Regions from separate parts of the Cupriavidus sp. MEYA8 genome, predicted to be linked through region 1. Evidence: riboswitches for the same ligand, from Rfam matches in the RefSeq annotation. Region 1 holds a riboswitch; the other holds the start of a gene.
What was found. Region 1 has a riboswitch for glycine ahead of AC5WJ1_RS20675 (D-amino acid dehydrogenase). Riboswitches for the same ligand answer to the same signal wherever they lie in the genome.
Positions count from the first base shown of each region.

Region 2: it holds a riboswitch for glycine, as region 1 does, so the genes downstream of both, gcvT (glycine cleavage system aminomethyltransferase GcvT) here and AC5WJ1_RS20675 (D-amino acid dehydrogenase) in region 1, are expected to answer to the same signal.

Region 1 covers NZ_CM181222.1:788,230-798,688, reverse strand. Annotated here, with positions in the region: gene mdeB (alpha-ketoglutarate dehydrogenase) at 1-2,206, opposite strand, end outside; gene AC5WJ1_RS20700 (Lrp/AsnC family transcriptional regulator) at 2,378-2,896, shown strand; gene AC5WJ1_RS20695 (LysR family transcriptional regulator) at 2,908-3,831, opposite strand; gene AC5WJ1_RS20690 (MaoC family dehydratase) at 4,114-4,572, shown strand; gene AC5WJ1_RS20685 (thiolase family protein) at 4,611-5,777, shown strand; gene AC5WJ1_RS20680 (Zn-ribbon domain-containing OB-fold protein) at 5,802-6,200, shown strand; gene AC5WJ1_RS20675 (D-amino acid dehydrogenase) at 6,334-7,599, opposite strand; glycine riboswitch at 7,654-7,784, opposite strand; glycine riboswitch at 7,785-7,886, opposite strand; gene AC5WJ1_RS20670 (TonB-dependent receptor) at 8,141-10,426, shown strand; gene AC5WJ1_RS20665 (sialidase family protein) at 10,432-10,459, shown strand, end outside.
Region 2 covers NZ_CM181221.1:3,496,606-3,507,064, forward strand. Annotated here, with positions in the region: gene hemN (oxygen-independent coproporphyrinogen III oxidase) at 1-688, opposite strand, end outside; gene AC5WJ1_RS16435 (ABC transporter substrate-binding protein) at 890-2,008, shown strand; gene AC5WJ1_RS16440 (hypothetical protein) at 1,994-2,164, opposite strand; gene AC5WJ1_RS16445 (UvrD-helicase domain-containing protein) at 2,377-4,473, opposite strand; gene AC5WJ1_RS16450 (YMGG-like glycine zipper-containing protein) at 4,739-4,969, shown strand; glycine riboswitch at 5,039-5,125, shown strand; glycine riboswitch at 5,147-5,271, shown strand; gene gcvT (glycine cleavage system aminomethyltransferase GcvT) at 5,366-6,493, shown strand; gene gcvH (glycine cleavage system protein GcvH) at 6,593-6,973, shown strand; gene gcvP (aminomethyl-transferring glycine dehydrogenase) at 7,073-10,003, shown strand; gene AC5WJ1_RS16470 (L-serine ammonia-lyase) at 10,154-10,459, shown strand, end outside.

The DNA of each region.
Region 1 (10,459 bases):
GCCGTTCGGGCGTAAGCGAGTACATGCCCTTCAGGATGCCGTCGCGCACGGCATCGGCCGGCTGCGGCATCGACGGCTGCGCATAGTTCTCGTTGCCGACGGTGACGTAGTAGAAGACGTCGCGCTGCTGCTCACCCATCTCGCGCATGCCATGCTCCACGATCACTGCCACTTCATAGGCAAAGGCGGGATCCCACGCGCGGCAGTTGGGGATGGTCGACGCGGCCAGGTGGCTGGTGCCGTCCTGGTGCTGCAGCCCCTCGCCGCCGAGCGTGGTCTTGCCCGAGGTGGCGCCGATCAGGAAGCCGCGGGCGCGCTGGTCGGCAGCGGCCCAGATCAGGTCGCCGATGCGCTGGAAGCCGAACATCGAGTAGTAGATGTAGAAGGGCAGCATCGGCAGGTCGTGCACGCTGTAGGCGGTGGCCGCGGCGATCCATGACGAGATCGCGCCGGCTTCGGAGATGCCTTCTTCCAGGATCTGCCCGCCGGTGGATTCGCGGTAGTACAGCATCGAACCCAGGTCTTCCGGCTCATAGCGCTGGCCCAGCGGCGAATAGATGCCGACCTGCCGGAACAGGTTGGCCATGCCGAAGGTGCGTGCCTCGTCAGCAACCACCGGCACGATGCGCGGCCCCAGCGCGGCGTCCTTGAGCAGGCTGCCGAGCATGCGCACCACGGCCATGGTGGTCGACATTTCCTTGCCGTCCGCGGCCAGTGCGAAGCCGGCCCACTGGCCGGACGGCGGCACCGTGAGCGCGGTGGTCGCGGCCTGCCGGCGCCGCGGCAGGTAGCCGCCGAGCGCGGCCCGGCGTGCGTGCAGGTAGCGCATTTCCGGGCTGTCGTCGGCGGGTTTGTAGAAGCGCAGGTTGGCGACGTCGTCGTCCGACAGCGGCAGCTGGAAGCGGTCGCGGAAGGCCTTCAGGTCTTCCAGCTCCAGCTTCTTCTGCTGGTGCGTGGTCATGCGCCCCTGGCCAGCCGTGCCCATGCCGAAGCCCTTCATGGTCTTGGCCAGGATCACGGTGGGCTGGCCGCGGTGGCCCATGGCGCGTGTGTAGGCGGCGTGCAGCTTGCGCAGGTCGTGGCCGCCGCGGCGCAGGCGGTCGATGTCGTCGTTGCTCAGGTGCGCGGCGAGTGCGGCGAGCTCGGGGTTCTGCTGGAAGAAATGCTCGCGGTTGTAGGCGCCGTCGTTGGCGGAGAAGGTCTGGAACTGGCCGTCGACGGTCTGCGCGAAGGCCCGCACCAGCGCGCCGGAGCGGTCGCGGGCGAACAGCTCGTCCCAGTCCGAGCCCCACAGCACCTTGATCACGTTCCAGCCGGCGCCGGCGAACAGCGCTTCGAGCTCATCGACGATGCGGCCGTTGCCGCGCACGGGCCCGTCGAGCCGCTGCAGGTTGCAGTTGATGACGAAGACCAGGTTGTCGAGCTGCTCGCGCGCGGCCAGCGACAATGCGCCGATCGACTCGGGCTCGTCCATCTCGCCATCGCCGAAGAAGCCCCAGACCTTGCGCGACGACGCCGGCTGCAGCCCGCGGTTCTGCAGGTAGCGCATGAAGCGCGCCTGGTAGATCGAATTGATGGGGCCGATGCCCATCGAGCCGGTCGGGAACTGCCAGAAGTCCCGCATCAGCCAGGGATGCGGGTAGGAGCACAGGCCCGGCCCGCCGATCTCGCGCCGGTAGTGCTGCAGGTGGGTCTCGTCGAGGAAACCCTCCAGGTAGGCGCGGGCGTAGACGCCGGGGGCCGAGTGCGGCTGGAAGTAGACCAGGTCGCCGCCCTGTTCGGCGCTGTCGCCGCGGAAGAAGTGGTTGAATCCGACTTCGAACAGATCGGCCGCGGAGGCATAGCTGGCGATATGGCCGCCCAGTTCGCCATAGGCGCGGTTGGCGCGCACCACCATGGCCAACGCATTCCAGCGCAGCGCGGCGCCCAGCCGGGCTTCGATCTCCAGGTCGCCAGGGTAGGGCGGCTGCGCCTGCACGGGGATGGTATTCACATAGGCGCTCGGGCCGGCGCCGGGCGGCGGCAGGCCCTGCGCTGCGGCATGCGCCGCCAGGCGCCGCAGCAGGAAGCTGGCGCGCGCGCTGCCGGCATGCGCCAGCACGCCTTCGAGCGCGTCCAGCCATTCGCGCGTTTCCTGGGGATCGCTGTCCTCGTTGGCCGAAGGCAGCGCGAGCATCGATTGCACACCGTTTGCCAGGTTGGTCATGGCACCGCTCCTGTCCATGTTGCTTGTCTGTGGCGGCATGTCAGTCACGCTCGCCGATGCCAACAAGATTACGCCTGGAGCCGCAGAGAATGTGTCTGAATTTCCTTGCCAGAAGCGGGTATCACAGTATAAAAATTCTCAATAGATGCCAAAATCCGGAATTGTTACATCATGAACGACACCTCGCTCAGGCTCGATCGCATCGATATCGCCATCCTCAACCAGCTGCAGCAGAACGCCCGCATCACCAATGCCGAGCTGGCGCGCGCCGTGAACCTGTCGCCGACGCCTTGCTTCAACCGCGTCAAGGCGCTGGAGAAAATGGGATTGATCAAGCAGCAGGTCACATTGCTGAATGCCGAGGCGCTGGGCCTGCGCATCAATGTGTTTATCCAGGTCAGCCTGGAAAAACAGGTGGAAGACGCGCTGCGCCGCTTCGAGGCGGCAATCGACAAGCGGCCCGAAGTGATGGAGTGCTACCTGATGACCGGCGATGCGGACTACCTGCTGCGCGTTGTCGTGCCCAGCATGCAGAGCCTGGAGCGCTTTATCCTGGAGCAGCTGACCAAGATCCCTGGCGTGTCCAATATCCGGTCGAGCTTCGCGCTGAAGCAGGTGCGGTACCGCACGGCGCTGCCGCTGCCGGCGGGCGGATTGACCTTGAGCCTGGCGGAAGAAGAGGGCGAATAGCCTGCTGCGGGCTACGGCGCGCCACGCTCCTCGTTGCCGCCATCCACCGCGAATTCCGACAACGCCACCTCGCGGAAATGCCGAACCACCGGGGTGTCGTGCGCCGGCAGCCAGGTGAGCGCCAGGCCGATACCGGCACTGTCCGGATAACCCGCCAGGTCGCGGATCACCATGCGGTCGTTGGCAAAGCGCTGCATGATCGACGGCACCAGGGCCACGCCCAGCCCGCTCTCCACCAGCGCCAGCACGGTCTGCACCTGCGTGGCCTCCTGCGTGACGCGCGGCTGGAAGCCGGCCACCTGGCACGCCGACAGCGCGGCGCTGCGCAGGCCCGACGCTTCGGCCTGCTCGTACATGACAAAGCGCTCCTGCGCGAGGTCGGCCAGCGTCAGCGCGGGCTTGCCCGCCAGCGGGTGGCTGCGCGGCAGGGCGGCGACAAAGCGGTCGCGCTCCAGCAGCGCCAGCGCGGTATTGCCCGGCGTCAGCAGCGGCGTGCGCACCAGGCCCACGTCCAGCGCCTCGTCTTCCAGCCATTGCATGATGCGGGTCGAGGTCGCTTCGCGCAGCACCAGTTCGACGCCGGGGTATTCATTGCGGAAGCGCGTCACCAGCCGTGGCAGCAGGTGCGAGGTCGTGGTGCCGACAAAGCCCACCCGCAAGATGCCGGCCATGCCGCTGCTGGCCGACTGCACCAGCTCGCTGAACTGGCCGGCGTGGAACAGGATGCGCCGGGCCTCGGCCAGCGCGGCGCGGCCGGTCTCGGTCAGCGTGACGCCGCGCGGCTCGCGCACGAACAGGGTGGCGTCGAGCTCGGACTCGAGCTTCTGGATCGAGACCGTCAGCGCGGGCTGGGCGATATGCAGGCGCTCTGCCGCGCGGCGGAAATTGAGGGTCTCGGCCAGCACGACGAAGTGCCGGATGCGGCGCAGTTCCATGGGGTCAGCGGGGATGCGGGAGCCACATCTTAGTGCGCCGCGCGCCCCCCGGGCAACCGCGCGCGCCGGGTGGGTCGATAAACAGCGCTTATCGATCGCGCGGCAAACGATATTGGACGCCGGTTCCGCGGCGTCGCTACACTCGATTGCAAGCTGCGGTGCAGCAACAGATCCGTATCAAGGAACACTCAAGGAACACAACGGAGACAGCCGGCCGGGCGCAGGCCGCTCGCGCCGATCGCGCCCGCCGCGCCTGACCAGGCCTGGACCGACAGGAGCCTCATGCACAGCATTGCATCGCTCGACGACCTGCGCGCGCTTTGCGCCGCGCCCGCCGCCGTGAGCGAGTATTTCCCCATCGGGCAGGACGCCATCGATACCTTCGCCGAGCTGACGCATGACCGGCAGTGGATCTACGTGGACCCCGAGCGCGCCGCGGCGGATTCGCCATACGGCTGCACGGTCGCGCACGCCTTCCTGATCGTGTCGATGGTGTCGGCGGCGTTCGGGCAGTGCTTTACCTTTCCGGGCCGCAAGCTGGCGCTGAACTATGGCTTCGACCGGCTGCGCTTCACCGGCCCGGTGCCGGCCGGCGCGCGCGTGCGCGGCGCGTTCACGCTGCAGCAGCTCGACGAAGTCCGCCCCGGTGAAGTGCGCTGCCACTGGAAAGTAGAGATGCAGGTCGAAGGCAGCGAGCGGCCGGCCATGGTGGCGACCTGGCTGGTGCAGATGCGCTTCTGAAGTTCCCCAATATCAATCCCAAGCAGGACGAGACTCCCATGAGCATCAAAGGCAAGGCATATATCGTCGGGGCCTACGAGCACCCGACCCGCAAGGCGCCGGACAAGTCGGTGGCGCAGCTGCACGCGGAATCCGCGCGCGGCGCGCTGGCCGATGCCGGCCTGACCCTGGCGGACGTGGATGGCTACTTCTGCGCCGGCGATGCGCCGGGGCTGGGCGCCACCAACATGGTCGACTACCTCGGCCTGAAGGTGCGCCACGTGGACTCCACCGACACCGGCGGCTCCGCCTACCTGGTGCATGTCTCGCACGCCGCGCAGGCCATTGCCGCCGGCAAGTGCAACGTGGCGCTGATCACGCTGGCGGGCCGGCCGCGCTCCGAAGGCTCGACCGGCACGCAGGCGCGCAACTGGGGCGCCAACCTGCCGGACGCCCCGTTCGAGGCGCCGTTCAATCCCGTCACCGTCAACCTGTACGCGATGGTGGCGATGCGCCATATGTACGAGTACGGCACCACGCCCGAGCAGCTGGCATGGGTCAAGGTGGCGGCGTCGCACCACGCGCAGCACAACCCGCACGCGATGCTGCGCAACGTGGTCACGGTGGAAGAGGTGCTGAACTCGCCGTTGATCGCCGACCCGCTGCACAAGCTCGACTGCTGCGTGGTGTCCGACGGCGGCGGCGCGCTGATCGTGGCGCGGCCCGAGATCGCGGCCACGCTCAGGCGCCCGAAGGTGAAGATCATCGGCGCCGGTGAATACGTCAAGGGCCAGCTCGGCGGCGAGGTCGACCTGAGCTGGTCGGGCGCGAAGTTTTCCGGCGCGGCCGCGTTCGCTGAAGCCGGCGTGACCCCGGCCGACATCAAGTACGCCTCGATCTACGACAGCTTCACCATCACCGTGCTGATGCAGCTGGAAGACCTGGGCTTCTGCAAGAAGGGCGAAGGCGGCAAGTTCGTGGCCGACGGCAACCTGATCTCGGGCGTCGGCAAGCTGCCGTTCAATACCGATGGCGGTGGCCTGTGCAACAACCACCCGGCCAACCGCGGCGGCATCACCAAGGTGATCGAGGCCGTGCGCCAGCTGCGCGGCGAGGCGCATCCGGCGGTGCAGGTGAAGAACTGCGACCTGGCGCTGGCGCAAGGCACCGGCGGCTACCTGGGCTCGCGCCACGGCAGCGCCACCCTGATCCTCGAGCGCGAATAATGAACGATCGCCGGAGCAACTGACATGACGACCCCGCACACTCCCATGGCCTACAAGGCCCCGGACGAACAGCCCGACAACATCGAATTCTGGCAGGCCGCGCGCGAAGGCCGGCTGCTGGTCAAGCACTGCCAGTCATGCGGCAAGACGCACTGGTATCCGCGCACGCTGTGCCCGTTCTGCATGGGCGATACGGTCTGGAAGACCGCCAGCGGCCGCGGCACCATCTACTCGTACAGCGTCACGCGCAAGGCTGGCCCGCAGGCGTATTGCATTGCCTATGTGACGCTGGACGAGGGCGTGACCATGATGACCCATATCGTCGATTGCGATCTCGATGAGGTGCGCATCGGGCAGAAGGTGAAGGTCAGGTTCGCGCCCAGCGTGGATGGGGCGCCGGTGCCGGTGTTTGCGCCGGCCTGAGCGGTTCACGGCGGGCGATGGCGCTTCACTCCGTGGAGGCTCCCGCCCTCTCCCCCGTACCTCTCCCGCGAGCGGGAGAGGGGCTGGGGGAGAGGGCCAGCGCTGGCAATAGCGAGGCGCTCAACTGGCAATCTCAAGCCTTGGCAAGTCCCAGCGAGCCCACGCCCGAGACTTTCGGCTCAACCAGCGCCTGCGCCACCACCCCCGCCACCATATCCGCCGTCACCGCCGACAGCGTCCAGCCAAGGTGCCCATGCCCGGTGTTGTAGAACACGCACCGGGCCCGCCCCCGCCCAACACGCGGCAGCATATCCGGCAGCATCGGCCGCAGCCCCGCCCACGGCACCACGCTGCGCGTGCTGACGCCGGGGAAGCACTGCTGCACCCATTCCACCAGCGGCCGGATGCGGTCGGCGCGGATGTCGCGGTTGAAGCCGTTGAACTCCGCGGTGCCGGCCACGCGGAAGCGGTCGTCGCCCAGGCGGCTGGTGACCAGCTTGGTTTCATCGTCGAGCAGGCTGACGGTCGGCGCCGCGGTGCGGCTGCCCGCGTCGTTCAGGTTGACGGTGATGGAATAGCCCTTGACCGGATAGATGTTGACGCGGTCGCCCAGCCCGGCGGCCAGCGCGCGGCTGGCGGTGCCGGCGCAGATCACCGCGCCGTCGAAGGTCGAGGTGGCGCTGTCCGCGCCTTCCTGCACGGTCACGCTGGCGCTGCGGCCATCGGTGGTGACCTTGCGCACGTCCTCGCCGTAGCGGCAGTGCACGCCCATGCGCTCGATGGCGGCGGCCAGGCCGCTGGTGAACTTGTGGATGTCGCCGGTCGAATCGCTTTCGGTGAAATAGCCGCCGTAGTAGGTGCCGGCCAGCGTCGGCTCGATCGCGCGCATTTCCGCCGGCGTCACCGCGCGGCGCTCCAGCCCGCCCTGCGCCAGCAGCGCCGAGACGCGGCCCGCGTGCTCGAAGCCCGCCTTGTCGCGATAGATATGCAGGATGCCTTCGCGCTTGTGGTCGAAGTCGATGCCTTCCTGCGCCGCCCACGCGAACAGGTGCTCGCGCGCCGCGATGGCCAGGCGCGCGGTCTCGATGGTGTTGCGGCGGTAATGCGGGATCGAGGCGATGAACTCGGCGAACCAGCTCAGCTTGTGCCAGCTCGGGCGCGGGTTGACCAGCAGCGGGGCGTCGCTGCGCAGCATCCACTTCAGGCCCTTGATGATGGTGGACCAGTGCGTCCACACCTCGGCATTGGAGGCGGATAGCTGCCCGCCGTTGGCGAACGAGGTTTCCATCGCGGCGTAGCGGTGGCGCTCGAACAGGGTGACGGAGAATCCGCGCCGGGCGAGCGCGTAGGCCGTGGTGACACCGGTGATGCCACCGCCGATGACGGCGATTGTCTTCATGATCTGGCAGTCCAGAAACGTCGGGGTGGGAGCCCGCACGCGACATGCGTGGCGGACGCCCCCTCTGTTCCTGACCTGAGAGATTCACGACAGCCGCCGGTGGTGCCCGGGGGTACCGGTGGCGGGGGCCGCTTGCTCCTTCGGTATGCCGGCTGACGATGGCGGCATTCTTCAGAGTGCTGTGACGCGTGATACCGGTCCTTTTGCCTGAGAGTTTCCGGGGCGGTTGCTCCTTCGGCGCTGTCCGCGGCGGCTGCCGCCGGATCAGTCTCTCCCAGCATCACGTTGGCGCGAACGCCAATCCGCGCAAATCTAGAGACAAAGGCCGCAAGTGGATATGCGGGTAAACGCGAATAGAGCCAGTCGTGTTCGCATGGATGGGTCGAGTCGCTTCTTTACCGGCGCGGCGCTATGTCGCACTGCGTCAAGCCGACCCGCCCCCTAGAATGTCAGCACTCGCTACGCGGAGGAAGTGCGCCGTAGCACGAGCCGGATACGGCGCACCGGTCGGGCGAGCCAGAAGAACAGAAAAGGTATTCCAGTGAGAAGAAATCGGATTGCGCTGGCCGCCTCGGCCGCGCTGATGGGCCCCGGCATCGCCGGCGCGCAGCCGGATGAACCCGTCAGCGCGCCGCAGCCCTTGCAGGAAGTCGTGGTCTCGGCGAAGACCGGGCGCGGCGAAACGCCGGCCACGCCGCCCAATACGCCATCGCCCGCCTATGGCATCAGCGCCGCACGCATGGCGGACTTCAACGTGGTCAACACCGAAGACGCGCTCAAGTACGCGCCCAACCTCGCCGTGCGCAAGCGCTTCATCGGCGATATGAACTCGATCATCTCGGTGCGCAGCACTAGCTCGCGCCAGTCGGCGCGCGGGCTGGTCTATGCCGACGGCCTGCTGCTTTCCAACCTGCTGGGCTCCGATTTCACTTTCCCGCCGCGCTGGTCGCTGGTCAACGCCGCCGAGATCGAGCGCGTCGACGTGCTGTATGGCCCGTATTCGGCGCTGTACCCGGGCAATTCGCTGGGCGCGACCGTGCTGATCAGTACGCGCACACCGGAGAAGTTCGAGGGCGATGCCAGCGTGCAGCTATTCACGCAGCGCTTCAACCTGTACGGCACGCACGACAGTTTCAACGGCGTGCACGCCAACGCCTACGTGGGCGACCGCGCCGGGCCGTTCTCGTGGCTGGTCAGCGTCGACCGGCAGGACAGCAAGAGCCAGCCGCTGAGCTTCTACACCGCGGCGCGCTCCAGCGTGCGGGCGACTTCGGCCGACAAGCCCGTGACCGGCGCCTACTTCGACCAGGACCAGACCGGCGCCGACCGCACCGTGATGGGCGTCAACAGCGAGGGCGTCACGCACACCGTGCAGGACCAGCTCAAGCTCAAGCTCGGCTACGACATCACCAATACCCTGCAGGCGCAGTTCACCGCCGCCTACTGGCAGCAGGACCGCTCCAGCGCCACCGGCAGCTACCTGCGCGATGCCGACGGCAACGTGGTGTCGAGCGGCCCGGTCAATATCGGCGGCCTCCGCTACGTGATCCCCGCCAACGCGTTTGCGCCGGGCAATGGCGAGGACGCGCGCTGGCTCTACGGCCTGTCGCTGCGCACGCGCAACGAGACCGGGTGGAATTTCTCCGGCGTGGCATCGCTGTTCGATGTCACCAAGGACATCAGCCGCACCGCCAGCACCGCGGGCAATGGCCCGGGCACGGTGACCTATGGCGACGGCACCGGCTGGCGCACGCTCGACCTGAAGGCCGACTACCGCCCGCAGCAGCTCAAGGGCGGCCACTGGGTCACCCTCGGCTACCACTACGACAACTACAGGCTCAGCAACACCACCTACAACACCTCGGACTGGCAGGCCGCCACCATCTCCGCGTTCAACAACGCCTTTGCCGGCAAGACCGAGACGCAGGCGCTGTACGCGCAGGACGCGTGGTACTTCGCCGAGGACTGGAAGCTGATCCCGGGCGTGCGCTGGGAGCACTGGCGCGCCTATGACGGCAGCCGCAGCCAGCCGGGCGTAGATGTCGCCTACCCGGTGCGCAGCGAGTCCAACTGGTCGCCCAAGCTGGCGCTGGAAAAGGCCATCGGTCAGGACTGGCTGGGCCGGCTGTCGCTCGGCCAGGCCTGGCGCTACCCGACCGTCGCCGAGCTGTTCCAGGGCCGCATCACCGGCACCTCGCTGATCAACAACGATCCCAACCTGAAGCCGGAGCGCTCGTTCTCGAAGGACCTGACCTTCGAACGCACGGTCGACCGTTCGTACTTCCGCGTGTCGGTGTATGAAGACGACATCCGCGATGCGCTGGTCAGCCAGACCAATACCACGGTGTTCCCCACCGTCACCAGTTTCCAGAACGTGGACCGCGTGCGTACGCGTGGCATCGAGCTTGCCTACGACGGGCGCGACGTGCTGACCAGCGGCTTCGACCTGTCGGCCAGCGGCGCGTACAACCATTCCAAGACGCTGGAGAATGCCAATAACCCGGCATCGGTGGGCAAGTATTTCTATCGCATCCCGCAGTGGCGCGCGAACCTGGTCGGCACCTACCGCTTTACGCCGGCATGGGCCGGCACGCTGGCGATGACCTATTCGGGGCGGCAGTACAATACGCTCGATAACAGCGACGTCAATCCCGACACCTTCGGCGGCACCAGCAGTTTCCTGACCTTCGACGTCAAGGTGACCTACAAGCCCGCCAGGAACGTGCGGCTCGGGCTTGGCATCGACAACCTGACCGACCAGCGTTACTTCGTCTACCACCCGTACCCGGGCCGGACGTTCTACGCCGAGGCCAAGCTTTCCTTCTGAGTGCAGTGACCAGTCCGATCCTGACCATTCCCC
Region 2 (10,459 bases), on a different replicon from region 1:
GTGCGGCAGTCTGGTGCGGCAGGCCGTAGATCAGGTCGAGGCTGACCGAGCGGAAGCCCAGCCGGCGCGCGGCGTCGACCACGGCACGGGTCTCTTCGTACGACTGGATCCGGTGGATGGCCTGCTGCACCTCGGGATCGAAATCCTGCACGCCCAGGCTGACGCGGTTGAACCCAAGTTCGGCCAGTAGCGCCATGCGCGCGTCATCGACGCGGCGCGGGTCGATCTCGATCGAATGCTCGCCATCGGGCGGCAGTTCGAAATGCTCGTGCAGCAGCGCCATCACGCGGCGCATTTCTTCGGGATCCAGGAAGGTCGGCGTGCCGCCGCCCCAGTGCGACTGGAGCACGCGCCGGCGCGTGCCGAGCCGCGCGGCCAGCAGCGCCATCTCGCGGCCCAGGTAGGTGACGTAGCGGGCGCTGCGGCCGTGGTCGCGCGTGATGATCTTGTTGCAGCCGCAGTAGTAGCAGATGTTCTCGCAGAACGGGATATGCAGGTAGAGCGACAACGGCGCGGGCGCATCGGCACGGCAGGCGGCCAGGGCGTCGTGGTACAGCGACAGGTCCGGGCCGTTCCTGAAGCGGTCGGCAGTCGGGTAGGAGGTGTAGCGCGGGCCGTTGCCGTCGATGCGGCCGGCGAGAGCGCGAAAGTCCGACAGCGCGCGGCGGTCGGGCGCAAGGGTAGTCATGGCAAGCGGGTTCATGGGGGGCGCGGGGGGAACGGTGTTTGACAGCCCATGCTAGGACTGCGCGCCGCGCGTTGCGTTGATCGTCGTCAAGCGCGGCGTTGGCACGGCACGGGTGCGCAGGCGCCCCGCGTCACACGGCGGTAATACGTGGCGGATACGCTGCGCGCCGGCGCGACTTGCGCCCCCTTTTCCTATTGCGCGATGCCGATCCCGGACACCCTGCCCCCTTCCCTGCCGTACCTACCGCTGCGCCGACGCCTGCTGGCGGCCGGCGCAGCGGTCCTGGCGCTGCCCAATGCCCCGCTGCTGGCCCAGTCTCCCGCGCGCCGCACCGTGGTGGTGGGCCACCTGATCGACCGCGGTAGTGCGCAGGCGGACCTGGCGCGCGACTACCTGGCCGGCGCCAAGGTGCTGTTCGACGCGGTCAATGCCGCCAACGGCCCGGTACGGATCGCCCACGTGGTGCGCAACGCCGATCCCGATCCGCGCCGCGCGGTGGCCCAGGCGGTGGCGCTGGCCGACAGCGAGCACGCCGAGCTGCTGTTCGGCGCCGGCGACCGTCTCCTGCCGGCGCTGGCGTCATCGGCCGAGCTGGTCCGGCGCGGCGTGCAGATTGTGGCGCCGCTGTCGGGCCTGGCATTGGCAGCGGACAACGTCTGGTTCACCCGCGCCGACTACCAGGCCGAACTCGACGCGGCAGTGCGGCAGTTGCGCAGCTATGGCCTGAGCGCGATCGCGCTGGCGGTGGCGCCGGACTTCGCCACGCCATCGCTGGCCCGGCTGGAGGCGCAGACCGGCACGCGCGCGGTGCCGCTCGATCCCAAAGCCGACCCGGGTGCCGACGCTGCGGCACGCCGCATTGCAGCCGCCCGCCCCGGCGCCGTGATCGTCGCGGGCGATACGCTGGCCTATGCCGGACTGGGCCGCGCACTGGCGGCGCAGGGCTGGTATGGCTTCCTGGTCGGCCTGTCGTCGGTCAGTGCCACGGCCGCGCGCGAGATCCTGGGTACCGGCTACGCCGGCGGCATGGTGCTGACCCAGGTCGCGCCCGGCCCGCAGCAGGCCACGCTGCGCGTGGTCAGGGAACACGTAGCGCGCATGAAGCAATACCTGGATGAGCCGCCGTCCTCGGCGACGCTGGCCGGCTATATCGGCGCCGCATGGCTGGCACGGGCGCTGGCCGGCGTGCGCGCCGGCGGTGCCGCCGAGCTGCGCCGCGCACTGCAAGGCCGTGTCGACGTGGGGGACTTTACCCTCGACTTCAGCCACGGCCAGCGCGGCTCGCAGTACGTCACGCTGGCGGTGTCAGGCGCGCGGTAGCGACAGGCGCGCGCGCCGCGCATTCTCGACCAGGTTGACCACCGCGCGCCGCAGCTCCGACGGCCACGCCAGCAGCGGCTGCGCCTGGCCGCTGAGCGCGACCTCGTGGCCGCTGTCGGCGGCGTCGTCGACCACCGCCTGCAGCAGGGCGAGCACGTCCAAAATTGCCCCCGCACGCTGGCGCGGCGGGGGCCAATTACAGGGAAAAGCCAGACTTGATGTCTGGCGCGGCAAGACCCGGGCAGCCCCTGCCGCCGCAAGCCGCACACCGTGAAAAGCGCAGAGCGGCACAACCGTCATGCTAAGGACAGCGGCGCGCGCGGTCTTGTCGGCCTGGTAGGGTTTTGTATCGGGCTTCGTACCTAAGATCAGCCGGCCGCCGTCTTGCCTGGGCCGCCGAGCAGCGCCTTGAGCGCGCCGAGCCGGTCCTTGGGGCTCATCGCCGGAGTTTCGTCCTTGGGTGCCGGCGCTTCTTCCAGCTTCATCTCGCCGATAAAGCGCGACGGCTGGCAAGAGTACGTCTCGCGCGCGCGCTTGCGCTTCTTGCACCAGCTGATCTGCAGGCTGCGCTGCGCGCGCGTGATGCCGACGTACATCAGCCGGCGCTCTTCCTCGATCTTCTCGTCGGTCATGTCGTCGTCTTCGCGGCAGTGGGGCAGGATGCCCTCTTCCACGCCGACCAGGAACACGTGCGGATATTCCAGCCCCTTGGACGCGTGCAGCGTGGACAGCCGCACGGCGTCGGGATCTTCCTCGCGCCCTTCGAGCATGCTCATCAGCGCCACGGTCTGCGTCAGCTCAAGCAGGTTCTTGCCTTCGCTGCCGAAGCCGTCGGCGTTGTCATAGCCGGTGGCTTCCTCGCCCTCGGCCGCTTCCGGCTTGGTGCCCTTGCGCTTGAGCCATTCGAGGAACTCCAGCGTGTTGGTCCAGCGCGACTGCGCCTGGCGCTCGTCGAAGCTGTCGTACAGGTATGCCTCGTAGTGGATGCCGGCCATCAGGTCGTCGAGCACTTCGGTGGCCGGATCTTTGGCCGCGCGGTCGGCCAGCCGCACCATCGATTCGCAGAACACGCGCAGCGGCTCCAGCTGGCGCGGCTGCAGCTTGCCCTCGATGCCGCCCATCATCGCCGCCTCGAACAACGACACCTTGGCCTGCCCGGCAAACGTGCCCAGCACTTCGAGCGTGGTATTGCCGACGCCGCGGCGCGGCGTGGTGATCGCGCGGATAAAGGCGGGATCGTCGTCGGGATTGGCGATCAGGCGCAGGTAGGCGCAGATGTCCTTGATCTCGGCCTTGTCGAAGAAGCTCTGGCCACCCGACAGCACATAGGGAATGCGCTCGCGCCGCAGGATCTGCTCGAACAGCCGCGCCTGGTGGTTGCCGCGGTACAGGATGGCGTAGTCGCGGAACTGCGCGCGGCGCTCGAACTTGTGCGCCGACAGGCGGAACACCACCGACTCCGCCTCGTGCTCCTCGTCGTTCATCGGGTGGATGGCGATGGGATCGCCCATGCCGTGCTCGCTCCACAGCTTCTTGTCGAAGAGCTTGGGATTGTTGGCGATGACCGCGTTGGCCGCTTCCAGGATGCGCACGGTGGAGCGGTAGTTCTGCTCCAGCTTGATCACCTTGAGGTCGGGGAAGTCGGTCTGCAGCCCGCGCAGGTTGTCCAGCGTGGCGCCGCGCCAGCCGTAGATGGCCTGGTCGTCGTCGCCCACCGCGGTAAAGGCCGGCGCGCGCAGGTGCGAGCCCCCCGCCAGCAGCTTGAGCAGCTGGTACTGGCAGGCGTTGGTATCCTGGTACTCGTCGACCAGGAAGTAGCGCAGCCGGTTCTGCCACTTCAGCTGCACCGCTTCGTTGCGCGCGAACAGTTCCGCGGGCAAGCGGATCAGGTCGTCGAAATCCACCGCCTGGTACGCGTTCAGCGTGGCGACGTAGTTGCGGTAGACCAGCGCGGCCTGGTGCTCGTCGGCATTGGCCGCCTGCGCGATCGCGACCTCGGGGTCGACCATGCCGTTCTTCCACAGCGAGATCGTGCTCTGCACGCCGCGGATCAGCTTCTTGTCGGTGGTGCCGAGCTGCTCCTGGATCAGGCCGAAGCAGTCGTCCGAATCCATGATCGAGAACTGCGGCTTCAGGCCGACGTGTTCCGCCTCCATGCGCAGAATCTGCACGCCCAGCGAGTGGAAGGTACAGACTGTGAGCTGCTTGAGCGGGATGCGCTTGCCCTCGCGCGTGGTCTTGCCTTCCATCAGCTTGCCGATGCGTTCCTGCATCTCCTTGGCAGCCTTGTTGGTGAAGGTGACGGCGGCGATATGGCGCGGCTCGAAGCCCTTGTCTTCGATCAGGTGCGCGATCTTCTGCGTGATCACGCGGGTCTTGCCCGAGCCCGCCCCGGCAAGGACGAGGCAGGGTCCGTCCAGATAGCGGACGGCTTCAGATTGGGCGGCGTTGAGGCCGTGGCTCATGCGCGGGAATGCTTGCGTGGGGTGGTCGGGACGGCGTCGCGCCCTGTACACCACATGGGGCGGCGCCGGACGCAAAGCTAATCATGTTAACACGCTGGGCCGGCCCTGATCAGTCAGCGGGAACCGCTTTTTCCGGGGGCGGGGACGTTACCGAAGTAACACTTGGTAAGTCCCAAAACCGGGCGTCCGGGCCCTCCTCTAACCAGTATGGCGGGATGGCAGACCTGCGTCCCGAACGTACTCAAAGTTACTTTCGGAGCCCATCATGAAAATGCTACGAGCCTTTTCCAAAGCGACGATGGCCGGCATAGCCGTTGCGGCCCTGGCCACCGGCTGTGCCGACATGACACCGAAGCAGCGCAACACGGTCATTGGTGCCGGCGTGGGCGCGGCCGGCGGTGCTGCGTTGACGCACGGTAGTGCCGCAGGCACGCTGGGCGGTGCCGCCCTGGGCGGCGTGGTCGGTAACGTAATGACCGACGACCATCGCCGTTGATAGGGCGAATGGCTGCTGGCGGGGGGCGCCCGCCGCGTTGACAAAGGCAGGGCCCTCCCGTACATTGCGCGCATCCGACCGGGAGAGCGCGCATATCTGCGCCGCCGAAGGGGTATCACCCGAAAACTCTCAGGCACCACGGACCGCTCGGATCGGCATGCAACATGCACACGATGCATGCCGCACTCTGGAGAGCGGCACCCGCCATTCATGGCGAGCGTGCCCACCGAAGGGGCGCGCGAGGACGGGATTCAACGAATCCGCCTCGTAATCTCTCAGGTATCGAGGACAGAGGGGTCATCCGCCGCAGCGGATTGCTTGGCCATTGGCATAGCGATCGTTGCGGCGGATGGCCCTTTTTTGTTTTCGCGACCCGACATTGCCCCCGAGGATTCCATGACGCTCCAGGCCACGCCCCTCAACGCCATCCACCGCGCCCTCGGCGCCCGCATGGTCGACTTCGGCGGCTGGGACATGCCGGTCAACTACGGCTCCCAGATCGAAGAACACAACGCCGTGCGCACCGACGCCGGCATGTTCGACGTCTCGCACATGTGCGTGGTCGACCTCAGCGGCCCCAATACCCGCGCCTTCCTGCGCGGCCTGCTGGCCAACAACGTCGACAAGCTGCAGACGCCGGGCAAGGCGCTGTACTCGTGCATGCTCGACGAAAAAGGCGGCGTGATCGACGACCTGATCGTCTATTTCTTTGCCGAGGACCGTTTCCGCCTGGTGGTCAACGCCAGCACCGCGGTCGGCGATATCGACTGGATCCGTGCGCGCAACGACGCCACCGGCAGCGGCGTGACCATCACCCCGCGCCGTGAAGATGTTGCGCCCGCGGGCGCGCAGCCGCTGGCGATCGTCGCGGTGCAGGGCCCTAACGCCCGCGCCAAGGTGTGGAGTACCTTCCCGTCGACCCAGCCTTCCGATGCGCTCAAGCCGTTCAACGCTGTCGTGGTGCAGGACCCCGCACTTGGCGAAGTCATGGTCGCGCGCACCGGCTACACCGGCGAAGACGGCTTCGAGCTGGTGGTGCCGGCGGCCAGCGTCGCCGGCCTGTGGGAAAAACTGAATGCCGCGGGCGTGCGCCCGGCCGGCCTGGGCGCGCGCGACACGCTGCGCCTGGAAGCCGGCATGAACCTGTATGGCCAGGACATGGATATCAGCACCTCGCCGCTGGACGCGGGCCTGGCCTGGACCGTCGACCTGCAGAGCGAGCGCGACTTCACCGGCAAGGCGGCACTGGCCGCGGCCGGCTCGCGCCAGCAATTCCTCGGCCTGATCCTGCGCGACAAAGGTGGCGTGCTGCGCGCCCACCAGAAGGTCATCACCGCCGCCGGTGACGGCGAAATCACCAGCGGCACCTTCAGCCCCTCGCTGTCGCAATCGATCGCGTTCGCGCGCCTGCCGCAGGGCGTGAACGTCGGCGACACCGTGCAGGTGGAGATCCGCGACCGCAAACTCAACGCGACTGTGGTTAAACTGCCGTTTGTGCGTAATGGCAAGGCACTCGTGAGCTAAGGGAAACATCCGCTCACCCAACGGTCGCCCTCGCCTGCCGGCAGCGTTGCCGGGCAGGCATCACCCAACAAGAAACAGATCTGAATCCGGAGAACCTTCATGAATTTCCCCGCCGACCTCAAATACACCGAGTCGCATGAGTGGGTGCGCGTCGAAGCCGACGGCACGCTCACCATTGGCATCACCGACCACGCACAGGATGCGCTGGGCGACATCGTCTTCCTGGAACTGCCCGAAGTGGGCAAGTCGGTCGGTGCCGGCGACGCGCTGGCAGTGGTGGAATCGGTGAAGGCCGCTTCCGATATCTACGCCCCGGTGGCCGGCGAAGTGATCGCCGTCAACGAAGCCGCCACGGCCGAGCCGGAAAGCGTCAATGCCAATGCCTTCGACGCCTGGCTGTTCAAGCTCAAGCCGGCCAACAGCGACGACGTCAACGGCCTGATGTCGGCCGACGCGTACAAGGCCAGCGTCGGCGCCTGATCGCCCCGCCGGTCCCGCACCCGGGATCGGCACACAGCATTTGCAGCGCCGCGGCACGGCTGACCACCTGCCGCAGCGCTCCCCACGAGGTTCTTGCCAATGAACGCCCCGCTTCCCATGACCGCCGCCCAAGGTAACCGGCCCACGCTGGCCGAACTGGAGGCGCGCGACGCCTTCGCCGCCCGCCACATCGGCCCCGATACCCCCGAACAGCAGCACATGCTGAAGGTGCTCGGCTACGACAGCCGCGCCGCGCTGATCGATGCCGTGATCCCCGCCGCCATCCGCCGCCGCGACGGCATGCCGATGGGCGAGTTCACCGAGCCGCTGAGCGAGGAAGCCGCACTGGCCAAGCTGCGCGGCCTGGCGCGCAAGAACCGCGTGCTGAAGAGCTTTATCGGCCAGGGCTACTACAACACCGTCACGCCCGCGGTCGTGCTGCGCAATATCTTCGAGAACCCGGCCTGGTACACCGCCTACACGCCCTACCAGCCGGAAATCTCGCAAGGCCGCCTGGAAGCGATGCTGAACTTCCAGCAGATGGTCACCGACCTGACCGGGCTGGATATCGCCAACGCGTCGATGCTCGATGAAGGCACCGCTGCCGCCGAAGCGATGACGCTGCTGCAGCGCGTGAACAAGCACGACTCCAGTATCTTCTTCGTCGCCGACGACGTGCTGCCGCAGACGCTGGAAGTGGTGCGAACGCGCGCGCTGCCGCTGGATATTGAAGTGAAGGTCGGCCCCGCCGCCGACGCCGCTGCTGCGGGCGCCTTCGGCGTGCTGCTGCAGTACCCGGGCGTGAACGGCGACATCAATGACTACCGCGCCATCGCCGACGCGGTGCACGCCGCCGGGGGCCTGGTGGTGGCTGCCGCCGACCTGCTGGCGCTGACGCTGATCGCCGCGCCGGGCGAATGGGGTGCCGACGTGGCCGTGGGCAACTCGCAGCGCTTCGGCGTGCCGCTGGGCTTTGGCGGCCCGCACGCCGGCTACATGGCGGTGAAGGATGCGTTCAAGCGCTCGATGCCGGGCCGTCTGGTCGGCGTGACCGTCGACGCGCAGGGCAACAAGGCGTATCGCCTGGCGCTGCAGACGCGCGAACAGCATATCCGCCGCGAAAAGGCGACCTCCAACATCTGTACCGCGCAGGTGCTGCTGGCGGTGATGGCGTCGATGTACGCCGTATACCACGGCCCGCAGGGCCTGAAGCGCATCGCGCAGCGCGTGCATCGCCTGGCCGCGACGCTGGCCGCCGGCCTGGAGCAGCTTGGCTTCGTCCGCACCAACGCCACCTTCTTCGACACGCTGACGCTGGAGACCGGCTTCAACACCGAAGCCATCCATGCCGCCGCCACCGCGCGCGGCATCAACCTGCGCCATGCCGGCGCCACGCGCGTCGGCATCTCGCTGGACGAGACCGCCACCCGCGACGACGTGGTTGCGCTGTGGGAAATCTTCACGCAAGGCAAGCCGCTGCCGGCGGGCCTCGATTTCGACAAGCTCGAAGCCGCCATCAATGACGCCTTCCCGGCCGAACTGGCGCGCGCCAGCGAGTACCTGACCCATCCGGTGTTCAATACGCACCACGCCGAGCACGAGATGCTGCGCTACCTGCGCATGCTGGCCGACAAGGACCTGGCGCTGGACCGCACCATGATCCCGCTGGGCTCGTGCACGATGAAGCTGAACGCCACCAGCGAGATGATCCCGGTGACCTGGCCCGAGTTCAGCCAGATCCACCCGTTCGCGCCGCTGGACCAGACCGTGGGCTACCGCGAGATGATCGACCAGCTCGAGGCCATGCTGTGCGCCGCCACCGGCTACGCCGCGGTCAGCCTGCAGCCCAACGCCGGCTCGCAAGGCGAGTACGCGGGCCTGCTGATCATCCATGCGTATCACGCCAGCCGCGGCGAAAGCCATCGCGACATCTGCCTGATCCCGTCGTCGGCGCACGGCACCAACCCGGCGTCGGCGCAGATGGCCGGCATGAAGGTGGTGGTGGTGGCCTGCGACGAGAATGGCAACGTCGACCTGGAAGACCTGGCGAAGAAGGCCGAGCAGCACAGCAAGAACCTGGCTGCGATCATGATCACCTACCCGTCCACGCACGGCGTGTTTGAGCAGGGCGTGCAGCAGATCTGCGAGATCGTGCACAAGCACGGCGGCCAGGTCTATGTCGACGGCGCCAACATGAACGCGATGGTTGGCACCGCCGCGCCGGGCCAGTTTGGCGGCGACGTGTCGCACCTGAACCTGCACAAGACCTTCTGCATCCCGCATGGCGGCGGCGGCCCGGGCGTTGGCCCCGTTGCGGTCGGCGCGCACCTGGCGGATTTCCTGCCCAACCAGGACAGCGTCGGCTACCGCCGCGACGACCGCGGCATCGGTGGCGTGTCGGCGGCACCGTTCGGCTCGGCCAGCATCCTGCCGATCTCGTGGATGTATATCGCGATGATGGGCTCGGCCGGCCTGACCGCCGCCACCGAGAACGCCATCCTGGCGGCCAACTACGTGGCCAAGCGCCTGGCGCCGTACTACCCGGTGCTGTACACCGGCCAGCACGACCTGGTCGCGCACGAGTGCATCCTGGACGTGCGCCCGCTGCAGAAGGAGACCGGCATCAGCAACGAAGACGTGGCCAAGCGCCTGATGGACTACGGCTTCCACGCGCCGACCATGAGCTTCCCGGTGCCGGGCACGCTGATGATCGAGCCGACCGAGTCCGAAGCACTGCATGAGCTGGACCGCTTCATCGACGCGATGATCGCGATCCGCCAGGAAATCGGCCGCGTCGCCGACGGTACTTTCGATCGCGAGGACAACCCGCTCAAGCACGCGCCGCACACCGCCGCGGTGGTGACCGCGAACGAGTGGACCCACAAGTACACGCGCGAGGAAGCCGCCTATCCGGTGGCGTCGCTGCGCACGCAGAAGTACTGGCCGCCGGTCGGCCGTGCCGACAACGTGTATGGCGACCGCAACCTGTTCTGCAGCTGCGTGCCGGTCAGCGACTACGTGGTCGACTGACGCACCCCCGGGCCGTGCCATCGCATCTGCGGTGGCTCGGCCGCCGCACTATTCTCAAGATGGCGGGCCCGCCGGCGGCGGTGTCCGTTGCCGTACTTCGACCGCCTAAAAAGAGCCTCTGCAAGGCCACCCCATTGCTGGAGACATTCCGTGGCAGTCAGCGTCTTCGATCTGTTCAAGGTGGGCATCGGCCCGTCGAGCTCGCATACCGTGGGCCCGATGCGCGCGGCCCTGATGTTCGCGCAGGGGCTGGAGCGCGACGGCCTGCTGCCGCAGGTGGCCAGCGTGCGGGTCGAGCTGTACGGCTCGCTCGGCGCCACCGGCAAGGGGCACGGCACCGACAAGGGCGTGATCCTCGGCCTGATGGGCGAGTCTCCCGACACCATCGATCCCGATTCCATCGACAGGCGCCTCGCCGCGTTGCGCAAGTCGCGCGAGCTGTCGCTGCTGGGACGC